3 regions of the Microbacterium sp. PAMC21962 genome follow, and region 3 is predicted to be linked to each of the others. Evidence: predicted binding sites of a transcription regulator. Region 3 holds the regulator's gene; each other region holds the start of a gene.

Region 1 (4,732 bases), 1.5 Mb from region 3:
GTGCGTCGTCGGCTGCTCGAGCGGAGCGCACCCCCTTTCACGATCCGGCTCGGCGCAGCGGTCGGGGCTGGACTCGTGTTCGTCGTGGTGGCGGTGATCGTCGCGCAGTGGCATTGGGCTGTGTTGGCTTTCGGTGTCCTCGCCGCCGCGGCGACCGCAGAGTTCATGCGTTCGATGCAAGACCGGATCAGTCGCTGGCCGCTGTGGGGCTGGTGGTTGGCAACGACCTTCGTTGTTCCATTGGTGCTGTTGCTGTTCGCGAAGTCGGCGATTCCCGCAGAGGTCGGCATGAAGCTGATGCTCTTAGCGAGCTGGGCGACGTTCGGCCTTGCGAGTTCGAGGACGCTGGAGCGACTCGTCATGAGGCGCCTGCCCAAGAATGCGCGCCTCGATTGGATCGCCGCGGCGGCTTCGGTTGTCCTCGGTGCGCTCGGCGGGTTGGCAGTTCCGCTGGCCGCCATAGATCTCGTTGCAGCGCCGCGGTCGGTCGAGGCGTACGCAGTCGCGGTGACGTGCAATGGCGTGCGGGTGCCTGCCGTCGGGATTTCTCCGACGGTGTACGTCGATTCGCGCCCCAGTGAGACATTCGTGGCCGACGCGCAGGGTCGGGTGCAGTATGAGTTGCCGGTCTACTGGGACACCTACCGGATGGATCTTCCGAACGCGGACAACAGCGGGATTGCTCGAACGGAGCACTGGAAGCAGGGGCTCGAGGGGGTTTCCCCCGAAGTCCTCAGCACTCTTCTGTCGTTCGGGCTCGTGCGCGACTCTCTCGACTACGTGGAAGGGGGCTGGGAGGTTACTCAGCGGAACTGCGATCTCGCGCCCTGACAACGCTGTTCAGGCGCGTGGCAAAGCGGCCGTCGTCGATCCGCTCTCACGGCTCAGCCGTCCGCAGACTCCCGTCTGTCCGATCGGGTGGTGTCGGAGGATGTGTCGTCGGTACTCATCCCCGCTGACGCTTCCCGTGCGTGGTGCTCAGAACGGTGGTGGGTCGTCGGTGTGCGGGACGAATCGGACGCGTCCGGGTGGGCGGTCTTGGTAGTGGCGTCCGGTGGGTGAGGTCCACTGGAGGGTGCCGCCGCCGAGGTGTCGGATCTGCCAGGCGGTGTGGTGCTTGACGGTGTGGTGGCGGCGGCACAGGTGGGCGAGGTTGTCGGGTGCCGTGGGGCCGCCTTCTGCGGCTGCGGTGGTGTGGTCGCGGTCGCACCGGTGGGCGGGGCGGGTGCAGCCGGGCGTGCGGCAGCGTTCATCCCGTGCGGCGAGGAAGCGGCGCAGCTCCGCGGACGGTCGGTACCGGTCCACGGCGACGGGGATGCCGGTGGTCGGGTCGGTGAACACCCGATCCCACCCGGGGGTGAGCCCGGCGAGGCGTCGGGCGAGCGCGGGTTCGATGGGCCCGTACCCGGCGAGGAGGGCCGGGCCTCCGTCGGGGTCGCCGGCGAGGGTGAGGGCGGGGATCGTCACCTGGATCTGCGCCGTCACCGCCTCGACACCGGCGCCAGTGGCGCGGGTGGAGGCAGTGGCGGTCAGGAGCAGGTCGGTGAGGATGTCCGCACGCACCTGCGCCAACGTACGAGTGTCTGCATGAGCGCAGGGGTGGGAGCCGGTGATGACTCTTTCGCCGTGCGGTGCGTCGTCCGTGTCCGCGCTGGCATCCGATGAAGCGCCATCGTTGCCGTCGATGTCCTCGTCGGGCTGATCGAGGATCGCCCGGCCCCGGGCGTTGAGGGTGTCGTGGATCGCGTGGGCGAGCGGCGCGGGAAGATCCGCGATCAGCCGGGCCATCCCATCGTCGAGAGGGAACAACCGGACGGAGCGTTCTTCATACGCGCGCTGCGCGGCCTCAGTGAACGCGGCAGGGTCGATGGTCGCGGCGATCGCCTTCGCCGCCGCGCTCATCCGCGCAGGCGACTCCGACCGGGCCGCCTCCAACGCGAGGGTCTCGTACCGTGCCCGGTCTGATTCAGAGGTGAGAAGCGTGCCTGTGCGGCTGATCGCCCACGCATGAGCGGCATCGATCTCCCCGCGCTCCCACACGCCCCAGGTGGTGGGGAACAGGGTCGTCAGCGGGTATGCCTCCGACATCCGGCGTTGCACACCCCGATCCGACACCCGGAGCGCCATCGCGAGCTCCAACGCGACTTCCCGCAACGGCAGATCCGCATCCGACGACCGCACCGACCCACCCCGCTGCTGCACCTCCTGCCTGAGCAACGCCGTCCGCTCCGCGACCAGTCCCACCGCATCGGCCAGGAACCTCGCCTCCGCGGCCTGCGCCTGAGCCGCACGCCGCCGCGCATCCACCACACCGGCCACCACAGCATCCAACCCGGGCCACCCGAGCTCAGCCGGGGACGACACCGAAGACGGCGGATCGATCAGCGCGTGCATCATCACCCCTGACCCGGCATCAACCGGAGGACAGGACCCGCAACAGAAGGTGGGCACGCGCGGGGTTTCTTCATCCCACTATAGAACAAAACTTCGAAAATCGCAAGAGAACATTGCCCTCGGCCCGCGCCGTCCATCGGGCGGGTAGCCTCGGAGCATGGTCGCCGTCCCGCTCACGCTGCGCGCAACGACGCACGCCGCGCGACAGGACGGCGCCGTTTCCGCGCCCCGATCGACGTCGCCGGCAGCGCCCGGCGCCCCGCTCGTCGACCGCTTCGGCCGGGTGCACCGTGACCTGCGCATCTCACTCACCGACCGCTGCTCGCTCCGCTGCACCTACTGCATGCCCGAGCAGGGCAACGAGTGGCTCGCGCGCACCAGCATCCTCTCCACCGACGAGATCGTCCGCGTGGCCGCGGTGGCCGCGGCATCCGGGATCACGACGTTCCGCCTCACCGGTGGCGAGCCGCTCCTGCGCGCCGACATCGTCGACGTCGTGCGGCGCCTTGCGGCGATCGAGGGTCCGAGCGGCCCCGTCGAGATCGCCCTGACGACCAACGGCATCCGGCTGGGGGAGGTGCTGCCCGACCTCGTCGCGGCGGGACTGCAGCGGCTCAACATCTCGATCGACACGCTCGATCGCGAGCGGTTCCGCGAGCTCACCCGGCGGGACCGGTTGGACGAGGTGCGCGCGGGGATCGCCGCCGCCGCGGCCTCGGGTCTGCGGCCGCTCAAGCTCAACGCCGTCGCCATGCGCGGCGTGAACGAGGACGAGCTCGCCGACCTGGTCGCCTTCGCGCTCGACCACGGCGCCGAGATGCGCTTCATCGAGCAGATGCCCTTGGATGCCGGGCACACGTGGGACCGCTCGCAGATGGTCACCCGCGACGAGATCCTCGCCGCTCTCGCCGCCCGGTGGACCCTCGATCCGATCCCCGGGCGGGGCGGAGCGCCCGCGGAGCGCTTCCTCCTCGACGGCGGTCCCGCGACGGTCGGCGTCATCGCCTCGGTCACGGCCCCCTTCTGCGGCGCGTGCGACCGGCTGCGGCTGACCGCCGACGGGCAGCTGCGCAACTGCCTGTTCTCGAACGACGAGTACGACCTGCTGCCCGTGCTGCGCGCGGCCGTCTCCGACGACGCCGCGATCGACGCCGTGCTGCACGACTGCGTCGCGGGCAAGCTCCCCGGCCACGCGATCGACGATCCGTCGTTCCTGCAGCCGCATCGCGGGATGAACGCGATCGGCGGCTGAGCCGCATCCGGCGCGCCCGGGTCAGGCCTCGATGCGACCTCCGGCGAGGCGCACCGTGCGGTCGACGAGTCCGGCCGGCACCTCGACGTGCGAGATCAGGACGACGGCCCGATCGGGACCGACGGCCGACAGCAGGTCGGTGAGCAGCGCATCCGAGGCGTCGACGTCGACACCGGCGGTGGGCTCGTCGAGCACCAGCACGGGGAAGCCGTGCAGCAGCGCCCGCGCCAGGGCGATGCGCTGGGCCTGCCCTCCCGACACGAGCGCGCCGCGCTCCCCGACGCGCGCGTCCAGTCCGCCGCGCTCGTGCAGCCAGTCGCCCAGACCGACCCGCTCCAGCACGGCCTCCAGCTCGGCATCCGTCGCGGTGTCGTGGGCGAAGAGAAGATTCTGCCGGATGTCCTCGTCGAAGAGCATCGGCTGCTGTTCGCACAGTCCGACCGTCTCCCGTACGTCGTCCGGATCGAGATCGGCGACGTCGACGCCGCCGATCGTGTAGCGCCCGCGCACGGTGTCGAGGAAGCGGACCAGCACGTGCGCCACGGTCGTCTTGCCCGCGCCGCTGGAGCCCACCACGAGCACGCGCTCGCCCGGGGCGATCGACAGGTCGAGGTCGTGCAGCGCGTCCTCCTGCGCCGCCGGCCAGCGCGCCGACACGCCGTGGAGCACGATGCCGTCGCCCAGATCGGGGCCCGTGCCGACCGCCGGGACGGTGGCGACCGGGATGCCGGCCGGCACCGTGTCGGGCACCGCCTCGGCGATGCGTGCGGCCGCCGCGCGCACCTGACGCCAGGCGGATGCCGCGGCGGGAACGGCGGTGAAGACCTCGAACACGGCCATCGGCACGAGCACGACGACCGCGAAGGCGGGACCGGTGATCGTGCCGTCTCCGACGGCGCCCACCGTCGCGAGCACGGCGAGCAGCGACGCGGCACCGGCCAGCACCGACACGAGAGCCGTCGAGCCCGCCTGCGCGCCGGCGCGGCGGGTGACCGCGCGGCGCAGCTCCGCGTCGGCGGCGGCGATCCGTGCCGCGCTGCGCCCGGCCGCGCCGTACGCGGTCAGCACGTCGAGGCTCGCGAGATG
Region 2 (4,732 bases), 1.5 Mb from region 3:
CGAGCGAGACGACGCCGCAGACGACGGTGCGCCTCGCGGAGCTCGCCGCCGGGATCCTTCCCGCGGGTGTCTTCAACGTCGTGCTCGGCGACCGGGAGACCGGCCGGATGCTGGTCGAGCATCCGACGCCGCAGCTCGTCGCGATCACCGGCTCGGTGCGCGCCGGGATGCAGGTGGCCGCGTCGGCCGCGCAGGACCTCAAGCGCGTGCACCTCGAGCTCGGCGGCAAGGCGCCGGCGCTGGTGTTCGCCGACGCCGACCTGGATCGCGCGGCGCGCGGCATCGTGGAGGCCGCGTTCTTCAATGCGGGACAGGACTGCACCGCCGCGACCCGCGTGCTCGTGGATGCCGCGGTGCACGACGACCTGGTCGAGAGGCTCGTGGCCCACACGCGCGACCACGCGAGAGCCGGCGCGCCGGACGACCCCGACGCGTTCTTCGGCCCGGTGAACAACCCCGACCAGCTCGCGCGCGTGCAGGGGTTCGTCGACCGGCTGCCGTCGCACGCGTCGATCGCGATCGGCGGACGCCGACAGGGCGAGACGGGCTGCTTCTTCGAGGCGACGATCGTCACGGGTGTGCGCCAGGACGACGAGGTGGTGCAGCAGGAGATCTTCGGCCCGGTGCTCACGGTGCAGCCGTTCACGTCGGAGGAGGACGCGCTCGCGCTGGCGAACGGGGTGCCGTACGCCCTCGCGGCGTCGGTCTGGACCCGCGAGCACGCCCGAGCGCTGCGGTTCTCGCGCGACCTCGACTTCGGCTGCGTGTGGATCAACGCGCACATCCCCTTCGTCTCCGACATGCCGCACGGCGGCTTCAAGCACTCCGGGTACGGCAAGGACCTCTCCGTCTACGGCTTCGAGGACTACACCCGCATCAAGCACGTCATGGCGAGCCTGGACTGACGCACACGCACACGGCCGGACCCCGCTCGGCGTCAGAAGGGTGGCGGGTCGGCCGGCGTGGCGGGTTCGGGGACGAATCTCACCAGGCTGGGTGGGTGGTCCTCGTAGTGGCGTCCGGTGGGTGAGGTCCACTGGAGGGTGCCGTGGCCGAGGTGTCGGACCCGCCAGGCGGTGTGGTGCTTGACGGTGTGGTGGCGGCGGCACAGGTGGGCGAGGTTGTCGGGGGCGGTGGGGCCGCCTTCTGCGGCTGCGGTCGTGTGGTCGCGGTCGCACCGGTGCGCGGGGCGGGTGCAGCCGGGGGTGCGGCAGCGCTCATCCCGTGCAGCCAGGTAACGGCGCAACTCCGCGGAGGGTCGGTAGCGGTCCACGGCGACGGGGATGCCGGTGGTCGGGTCGGTGAACACCCGATCCCACCCGGGCGCGAGCGCCGCCAACCGGCGGGCAAGTCCCGGGTCGATGGGCCCGTACCCGGTCAAGATCGCCGGGCCTCCGTCGGGGTCGCCGGCGAGGGTGAGGGCAGGGATCGTCACCTGGATCTGCGCCGTCACCGCTTCCACTCCGGCGCCAGTGGCGCGGGTGGAGGGAGTAGCGGTCAGGAGCAGGTCGGTGAGGATGTCCGCACGCACCTGCGCGAGCGTGCGGGAGTCCTTCACGGCGGTCGTGGCCGTGGGCGTGGTCGTGCAGGTCACGTCGGTGGCGCGAGCGGGGCCGGTGATGAGCGTGTCGGCGCCGGTGAGGGTAGCCGCCTCGGTGGCATCCGCCTCACCGTCGATGCCCTCGTCGGGCTGGTCGAGGATCGCCCGACCCTGGGCCGTCAGCGTGTCGTGAATGGCGTGGGCGAGCGGCGCGGGAAGATCCGCGATCAGCCGGGCCATCCCATCCTCCAAGGGGAACAACCGGACGGAGCGTTCGTCATACGCGCGCTGCGCGGCCTCGGTGAACGCGGCAGGGTCGATAGTCGCCGCGATCGCCTTCGCCGCCGCACTCATCCGCGCAGGCGACTCCGACCGGGCCGCCTCCAACGCGAGGGTCTCGTACCGTGACCGGTCTGCTTCAGAGGTGAGAAGCGTGCCGGTGCGGCTGATCGCCCACGCATGAGCGGCATCGATCTCCCCGCCCGCCCACACCTCAAGCGTCCGCGGGAACAGGGTCGTCAGCAGGTACGCCTCCGACATCCGCCGTTGCACACCCCGATCCGACACCCGCAACGCCATCGCCAGCTCCAACGCGACCTCCCGCAACGGCAGATCCGCATCCGACGACCGCACCGACCCACCCCGGTGCTGCGCCTCCTGACGCAGCAACGCCGTCCGCTCCGCGACCAGTCCCACCGCATCGGCCAGGAACCTCGCCTCCGCGGCCTGCGCCTGAGCCGCACGCCGCCGCGCATCCACCACACCGGCCACCACGGCATCCAACCCGGACCAGATCGCATCACCCTCACGGGTCCTCGTCAGCGCGTGCATCATCACCCCTGACCCGGCCACAACCGGAGGACAGGACCCGCAACAGAAGGTGGGCACGCGCGGGGTTTCTTCATCCCACTATAGAACAAACATTCGAAACACGCAAGAGCGAGATCGCGGAATCCCGCCACCGCCCGAGGCCACCGTCAGGCCCCGTCGAGCGCCTCCGCCTCCACCCCGAGCAGACCCGCGGCCGCGCGCAGCACGGGCGCGACCGGCTCGATCCCCGGCCCCCAGCCGACCAGCGCGTGGGCACTGAGACCGTCGATCATCGCCAGCAGGTGCCAGGCGAGGGGCTCCGGATCGGCCGCAGGGATCACCCCGGCATCCATCCCCCGCACGATCTCGTCGGCGAGCGCGCCGCGCCAGGCGTCCATCGCCGCCCGCACCCTCTCGGCGAGCGGCGCGTTGCGCGTCCCCAGCGCCCACGCCTGCACCCAGACGAGGGTGACGTCGCGCCGGGCGGGATCCAGCGTGGTCCGCAGCAGCGCGCCGATCCGCACCGGCGCGGGCGCAGCGGGGAGGAGCGCGCGCACTTCGTCGAGCTCGCCGGCCACGATGTCGAAGAAGGTGTCGGCGACGAGGACGTCCATGCTCGGGATGTAGTGGGCGACGAGTCCCGACGCCACCCCCACGCGCGTGGCGACGGCGCGCAGCGTCACCGCGTCCAGACCGTCGGCGAGCGCCAGGTCGTGCGCGGCGCCGGCGATCTGCTCACGCCGCTGCTCGGCGCTCAATCGCGCGCGCCCAGTGGTTGACGTCTGCGGCATCCGCTCGCTACCCTCCGATGAGTTGATCATGTGATCAATAAGCTACTCCAGGACCGGACGAGAGTCGAGGATGCCGATGAGCTGGCGGATGCCGAGTGAGACCGCGCCGCACGCGCGCACGTGGATGGCCTTCCCCGTCGAGGGGCCGACCCTCGGCGAGCGCGATGCCGACCGCGACGAGGGCTACGCCGCCTGGACGGAGGTCGCCGCGGCGATCGCCCGCTTCGAGCCGGTGACGATGGTCGTCGACCCCTCCGAGCTCGCGCGCGCCCGGCGGATGCTGCCCGGCGACGTCACGATCCTGGAGGCGCCCGTCGACGAGTTCTGGATGCGCGACCACGGCCCGACGTTCGTCGTCGACGACGAACGTCCCGGCGTCCTGGGGGCCGTCGACTGGATCTTCAACGGGTGGGGAGCCCACGACTGGGCGCGGTGGGAGCGCTCGGCGGAGCACGCCCGCCTCATCGCGGCCGAGGTCGGCGCCGAGCTCGTGTCCTCCACGCTGGTCACCGAGGGCGGCGGCTTCCACGTCGACGGCGAAGGCACGGTGCTGCTGACCGAGACGGTGCAGCTCGACCCGCGCCGCAACCCCTACGCCGACCGGGCCCGCGTCGAAGCGGAGTTCGCCCGCACGCTCGGCACGACGAAGGCCATCTGGCTGCCGCGGGGGCTCACGCGCGACTACGACGACTTCGGCACCAACGGCCACGTCGACATCGTCGCGACCTTCCCCTCCCCCGGCCGCGTGCTGCTGCACACCCAGCGCGACCCCTCACACCCCGACCACGCCGTCAGCGAGGCCCTGCACGAGCTGCTCGCCGCGCAGACCGACGCGGCCGGGCGCCGCCTCGAGGTCATCGAGCTTCCCGCGCCGGCGACGCTGCGCGACGGCCACGGCGACGACGAGGGCTTCGTCGACTGGAGCTACGTCAACCACCTCGTCGTGGACGGCGGCGTCATCGCCTGCGGCTTCGGCGAGGAGAAGGCGGATGCCGAGGCTCGCGCGATCCTCGCCGACGCCTACCCGGGACGCGAGGTGGTCACGGTCGACGCCCGCCCGATCTTCGCCCGCGGCGGCGGCATCCACTGCATCACGCAGCAGCAGCCCGCACTCGGCGGGCAGGAGACGCCGCGATGATCGACGTCGTCGAGGCCACCATCGCCGACCTCCGCGCCGCGCTCGAGGACGGGCGCACGACGGCCGTCGAACTCGTCGAGGCCTCCCTCGCGCGCATCGACGCCTACGACGGCCCCGACACGACGACCGCCCTCAACGCCGTCGTCGTCCGCAACCCCGACGCGCTCGCGGAGGCCGCGGCCTCCGACGCGCGCCGCGCCCGCGGCGCGGCGCTCTCGCCGCTGGACGGCATCCCGTACACCGCGAAGGACAGCTACCTCGTGCGCGGCCTGACGGCAGCCGCGGGCTCCCCCGCCTTCGCCGAGCTGGTCGCCCAGCGCGACGCGTTCACGATCGAGCGCCTGCGCGCCGCCGGCGCGATCTGCCTGGGACTGACGAACATGCCGCCGATGGCCAACGGCGGCATGCAGCGCGGCGTCTACGGGCGCGCCGAGAGCCCCTACTCCCGCGACT
Region 3 (4,732 bases):
GCCGCGCTCTCGCTCGCCCTGTACACGGGCGATCCCACGACCGTGCTCGACGCCTTCCTCGCGGAGACCGGACGCCCCCGCGTCCTTCCCGACTGGGTGTTCGGGCTGTGGGCCAGTGGCAACGAGTGGAACACGCAGGCCGAGGTGGAGCGCCAGATGGCGCTCCACCGTGAGCACGACATCCCCGTGCGCAACGTGGTGATCGAGGCATGGAGCGACGAGAAGAGCTTCACGATCTTCCGCGACGCGCAGTACGCGGTGCGCGAGGACGGCGGCCCGATGCGCTTGGCCGACTTCACCTTCCCCGCCGACGGCGCCTGGCCCGACCCGAAGGGCATGGTCGACACCCTGCATGCGCACGACGTGCGTGTGCACCTGTGGCAGATCCCGCTGCTCAAGCTCCGACCGCATCCCACCGGCCAGGCGGCCGCGGACGCGCGCGCCGCGCTCGCTGAGGGCGTCGTCATCCGGGAGAGCGCTCCGGACGGGACGCTGCGGCCGTACCGCAACCGCGGGTGGTGGTTCCCGCTCTCGCTCATGCCCGACCTCACCGACGAGCGTGCCGCCGCGTGGTGGACCGAGAAGCGCCGCTACCTCGTGGAGGAGGTCGGCATCGACGGCTTCAAGACCGACGGCGGGGAGCACGCGTGGGGCGAGGATCTCGTCTACCTCGACGGCTCGTCCGGCGACGTCGCCAACAACCGCTTCCCCGTGGCCTACGCCGCCGCGTACGGTCGGCTGCTGGAGTCGGCGGGCAAGGCTCCCGTCACCTTCAGTCGCGCCGGCTTCACCGGCTCACCCGCCCACGGGGCGTACTGGGCGGGAGACGAGAACTCCACGTGGGAGGCGTTCCGCTGGTCGATGCTCGCGGGGCTCTCCGCGGCATCCTGTGGGATCGTCTACTGGGGCTGGGACATCGCGGGCTTCTCCGGTCCCATCCCCGACGCGGAACTGTACGTGCGCGCGATGGCGGCGAGCGTGTTCGTGCCGATCATGCAGTACCACTCCGAGTTCAACCATCACCGCCTGCCCTCCAACGACCGCACGCCGTGGAACATCGCCGAGCGGACGGGCGACGAGGCGGTGATCCCCGAGGTGCGCGCGCTCGTCCGGCTGCGCGAGCGCCTCGTGCCGTACCTCGCCGAGGCGGCGGCGCGCGCCGTCTCCTCGGCGGTGCCGATGATGCGCCCCCTGTACTTCGACCACCCGACCGATGCGGCCGTGTGGCGGCATCCGCTGCAGTGGATGCTGGGCAGCGACCTGCTCGTCGCCCCCGTGCTCGAGCCCGGGGCGCGGGAGTGGCCGGTGTACCTGCCGTCCGGATCGTGGGTCGAGGCGCGCACCGGCGCGGCGCTGACCGGCGGACGCGTGGTCACCGTCGACGTGTCGGCGCGGGCCGCCGTCCCGGTGTTCGTCCGCGCCGAGGCGTGGGTCGCCTTGGCGCCGGTCCTCGCACCGGAGCGGGAGCCGCACCGCGACGAGGACTGAGGCCGTCTCTCACACGGTGGGCTCGTCGGCGGCCGCCTCGTCTGTCCGGTGAGCCCACCGGTGGGCCACGCGTCGGCGCAGCGCCACGGCGCGCGGCGACGCGCCGGCGAGCCAGCCCGCTCCGACGAGGACGAGGGCCACGATCAGCACCACCACGGCCGTGCCCACGGCGCCGGCGAGGAGCCGGTCGTAGATCGCGAGCGCCGCGGCGGAGGAGAAGTCCGCCTGCGTCGCGGAGGACGCCACCCACGGGCGGCCGACCCCCGCGGCGATCAGCAGGATCGCCGTCCCGATCCCCGCGGCGACGCCCGCCCGGGCGAGAGCGGCGGCGCGGCGTCGCGCGAGCACGACCCCGCCGATGAACAGCACGGCCGTGACCACCGGCATCCACCCGCCGAGAGCGACGCCGACGGCGTAACCCGTCCGGATCGCCGAAAGGGTGTCACCCGAACCGATGATCACGACGTGGTCGACCTCGGGGATGAACGGAGCCAGCGGAGCGCCCTGCGCGACGAGGCGCTCTTCGACGGCCGCGACGATCGCGCCGATCTGGATGCCGAGGCCGTCGGCCGTCTGCACGACGACGCCGCCGCCGTCGGAGGTCGCCGCGACGGTCAGTGCCCGATGGGAGCGGCGGACGACCTGCTCCCAGACGGTGCTGAACGCGTCCGAGCGCACGGCGTCGGCCACGGCGACGTGCACGAGTTGCTGCAGCGCCGTCGCCGCCGGGCCTTCCAGGCGCCGCAGCGCCTGCGCCGCGCGGTCGCCCATGCCGAGGTCGATCAGGCCGTCGATGACCGTGCCGGTCAGCGCCGCCGTGTCGAGCCGCTCATCGATCGCCGTGGTCGATGCCGCGATCACGGCGTCCTGGACCTCGACGGCCTGCGACAGCGGCGCGAGGGTGGCCGCGAACGCGTCCTCGTCGACGAGCTGCGTCCGCGCCCATCCGCTGACGATCGACAGGGGCAGCAGGACCGCCGCGACGACGATCACCGCCGTCGACGCCACCCCGCGCGCGGTGGCCATCCTCAGACGGCGCGCAGAACTGCGACGACGCGGCCGAGCACCACGGCGTCGTCGCCGAGGATCGGTTCGAACGCGGAGTTGCGGGGGAGCAGCCACGTGTGGCCGTCGCGCTGGCGGAAGGTCTTGACGGTGGCCTCGCCGTCGAGCATCGCCGCCACGATCTCGCCGTTGTCCGCCGTCGGCTGCGAGCGCACCACGACCCAGTCGCCGTCGCAGATGGCGGCGTCGATCATCGACTCGCCGCTGACCTTGAGCATGAACAGGTCGCCCTTGCCCACGAGCTGTCGCGGCAGCGGGAAGATCTCCTCGACCTGCTGATCGGCGGTGATCGGCACGCCGGCGGCGATGCGGCCCACGAGCGGCACGAGGGCCGCATCGCCGAGGGCGGGCGCGAGGTCGGCGGGGTTCTCCGCGGCCGCGCCGGGCAGGTCGATGAGCACCTCCATCGCGCGGGTCTTGCCCGCGTCGCGGCGCAGGTAGCCGCTGAGCTCCAGCTGGTTGAGCTGGTGGGTCACGCTCGACAGCGACTTCAGTCCGACGGCATCGCCGATCTCGCGCATGCTCGGCGGGTAGCCGTGGCGGGCGATGGAGGTCTGGATCACCTCGAGGATCTTCAGCTGCTTGTCGCTGAGGCTCTTCCGCCTGCGTGTCTGAGGCTTCTCGGCCATGTCGCGCGCTCCTTCGATCGCGTCCCCCCGAAGGCGTCGCCTTCGAATGTCGGAGGTAGGTGATGGGGTCGTCTTGTCGAAACCGTATCCGGTTTTCGCAGCCTCGACCGGCACGCGCCCGCGTGTCGCCTTCGATCCATCTGCGAGAACCGTGTGCTTGACACCCGAACACCATCGAAGATACATTCGGAAGAGAGATTCGCATCCGGCCCTCCCGGCCGAGGATCGGATGCGAATCTCTCGACACCCGGAGACACCCGTCCTGAGGAGGAACCCATGACCACGATCGACATCCTCGGCGCCTCGCCCCGCGGCCGTCTCGTCGCGGCGACCCCGATGACGACTGTCCGCGCGACGAACGCCCGCACGACGAACGCCCCGACGCGACTGCGTCTCACGGCACGGGGTCGGCGGGTCCTCGCGGTGCTCGCCTCCGTGCCCGCGGTGATCGCCCTCAGCATCGCGATCCTGTCCGGTGGTGGCGCGCTCGCCTCGAACGAGAACGGCTCCGGGGTCTCCTTCGCCCACGTCACGGTGCAGCCCGGTGACACGCTCTGGTCGATCGCGCACGCCGTCGCGCCCGATGCCGATCCGCGCGACGTGGTCGACGCGATCATGCGGCTGAACGCGCTGCCGTCGGGAAGCCTCGACATCGGCCAGAGCGTCGCGATCCCGGCGGAGTACAGCGCCGGGCGCTGATGCTCCCGGCGCCGGGAGCCCTCTCGGGGCGCCGCGCCGTGCAGTGCGCCGTCTACGATGTTCAGGGTGAGCGTCCGACTCGATGACCTTCCCCTCCGCGACGATCTGCGCGGGCTGACACCCTACGGGGCGCCCCAGGCGCCGCTGCCGGTGGCGCTGAACGTCAACGAGAACACCCACCCGGTGCCGGAGGACGTCGCCGACGACATCCTCGACAGCGTCGCGCGCGCGCTGCGCGAGGTGAACCGGTACCCCGACCGGGAGTTCACGGCTCTGCGCGAGGGATTCGCGGAGTATCTGGGTCACGGCCTGTCGGCGGCTCAGATCTGGGCCGCCAACGGGTCGAACGAGGTCCTCCAGCACCTGCTGCAGGCCTTCGGAGGTCCGGGACGCACCGCCTTCGGCTTCGCTCCCACCTACTCGATGTACCCGCTGCTGACGCGGGCGACGGGGGCGACCTACGCGCACGGCACCCGGGGCGTCGACTACACCCTCGCCCCGGAGGACGCCGCTGCCCAGATCGAGCGCGCCCAGCCGGACATCGTCTTCCTCTGCGCGCCGAACAACCCGACCGGCACCCCGCTCGGCCTCGACGTCATCGAGGCGGTGTACGACGCGGCGCCCGGCATCGTGATCGTCGACGAGGCGTACCAGGAGTTCGCGCCGCGCGATTCGCGCTCGGCGCTCACGCTCCTGCCCGATCGTCCGCGTCTGGTGGTGTCGCGCACGATGAGCAAGGCCTTCGCGTTCGCGGGTGCCCGTGTCGGCTATCTCGCCGCCGACCCCGCTGTGATCGACGCCCTGCGCCTGGTGCGCCTCCCGTACCACCTCAGCGCGCTCACCCAGGCCGC

What was found. The regulator LexA, encoded in region 3, represses DNA repair genes until DNA is damaged. The targets are predictions, from matches to a motif close to TCGAACANNTGTTCGA.
Region 1: the regulator LexA is predicted to act here: its motif matches at 2,476-2,491, upstream of KY498_RS07705 (HNH endonuclease signature motif containing protein).
Region 2: the regulator LexA is predicted to act here: its motif matches at 2,453-2,468, upstream of KY498_RS09830 (HNH endonuclease signature motif containing protein).

The regions. Positions count from the first base shown of each region.
Region 1 is NZ_CP080381.1:1,589,636-1,594,367, reverse strand. Features, by position in the region: gene KY498_RS07710 (hypothetical protein) at 76-831, shown strand; gene KY498_RS07705 (HNH endonuclease signature motif containing protein) at 979-2,319, opposite strand; gene moaA (GTP 3',8-cyclase MoaA) at 2,552-3,646, shown strand; gene cydC (thiol reductant ABC exporter subunit CydC) at 3,668-4,732, opposite strand, start outside.
Region 2 is NZ_CP080381.1:2,043,805-2,048,536, forward strand. Features, by position in the region: gene KY498_RS09825 (gamma-aminobutyraldehyde dehydrogenase) at 1-905, shown strand, start outside; gene KY498_RS09830 (HNH endonuclease signature motif containing protein) at 938-2,374, opposite strand; gene KY498_RS09835 (TetR/AcrR family transcriptional regulator) at 2,518-3,141, opposite strand; gene KY498_RS09840 (agmatine/peptidylarginine deiminase) at 3,218-4,279, shown strand; gene KY498_RS09845 (amidase) at 4,276-4,732, shown strand, end outside.
Region 3 is NZ_CP080381.1:57,461-62,192, forward strand. Features, by position in the region: gene KY498_RS00250 (TIM-barrel domain-containing protein) at 1-1,488, shown strand, start outside; gene KY498_RS00255 (hypothetical protein) at 1,498-2,514, opposite strand; gene lexA (transcriptional repressor LexA) at 2,517-3,182, opposite strand; gene KY498_RS00265 (LysM peptidoglycan-binding domain-containing protein) at 3,459-3,881, shown strand; gene KY498_RS00270 (histidinol-phosphate transaminase) at 3,939-4,732, shown strand, end outside.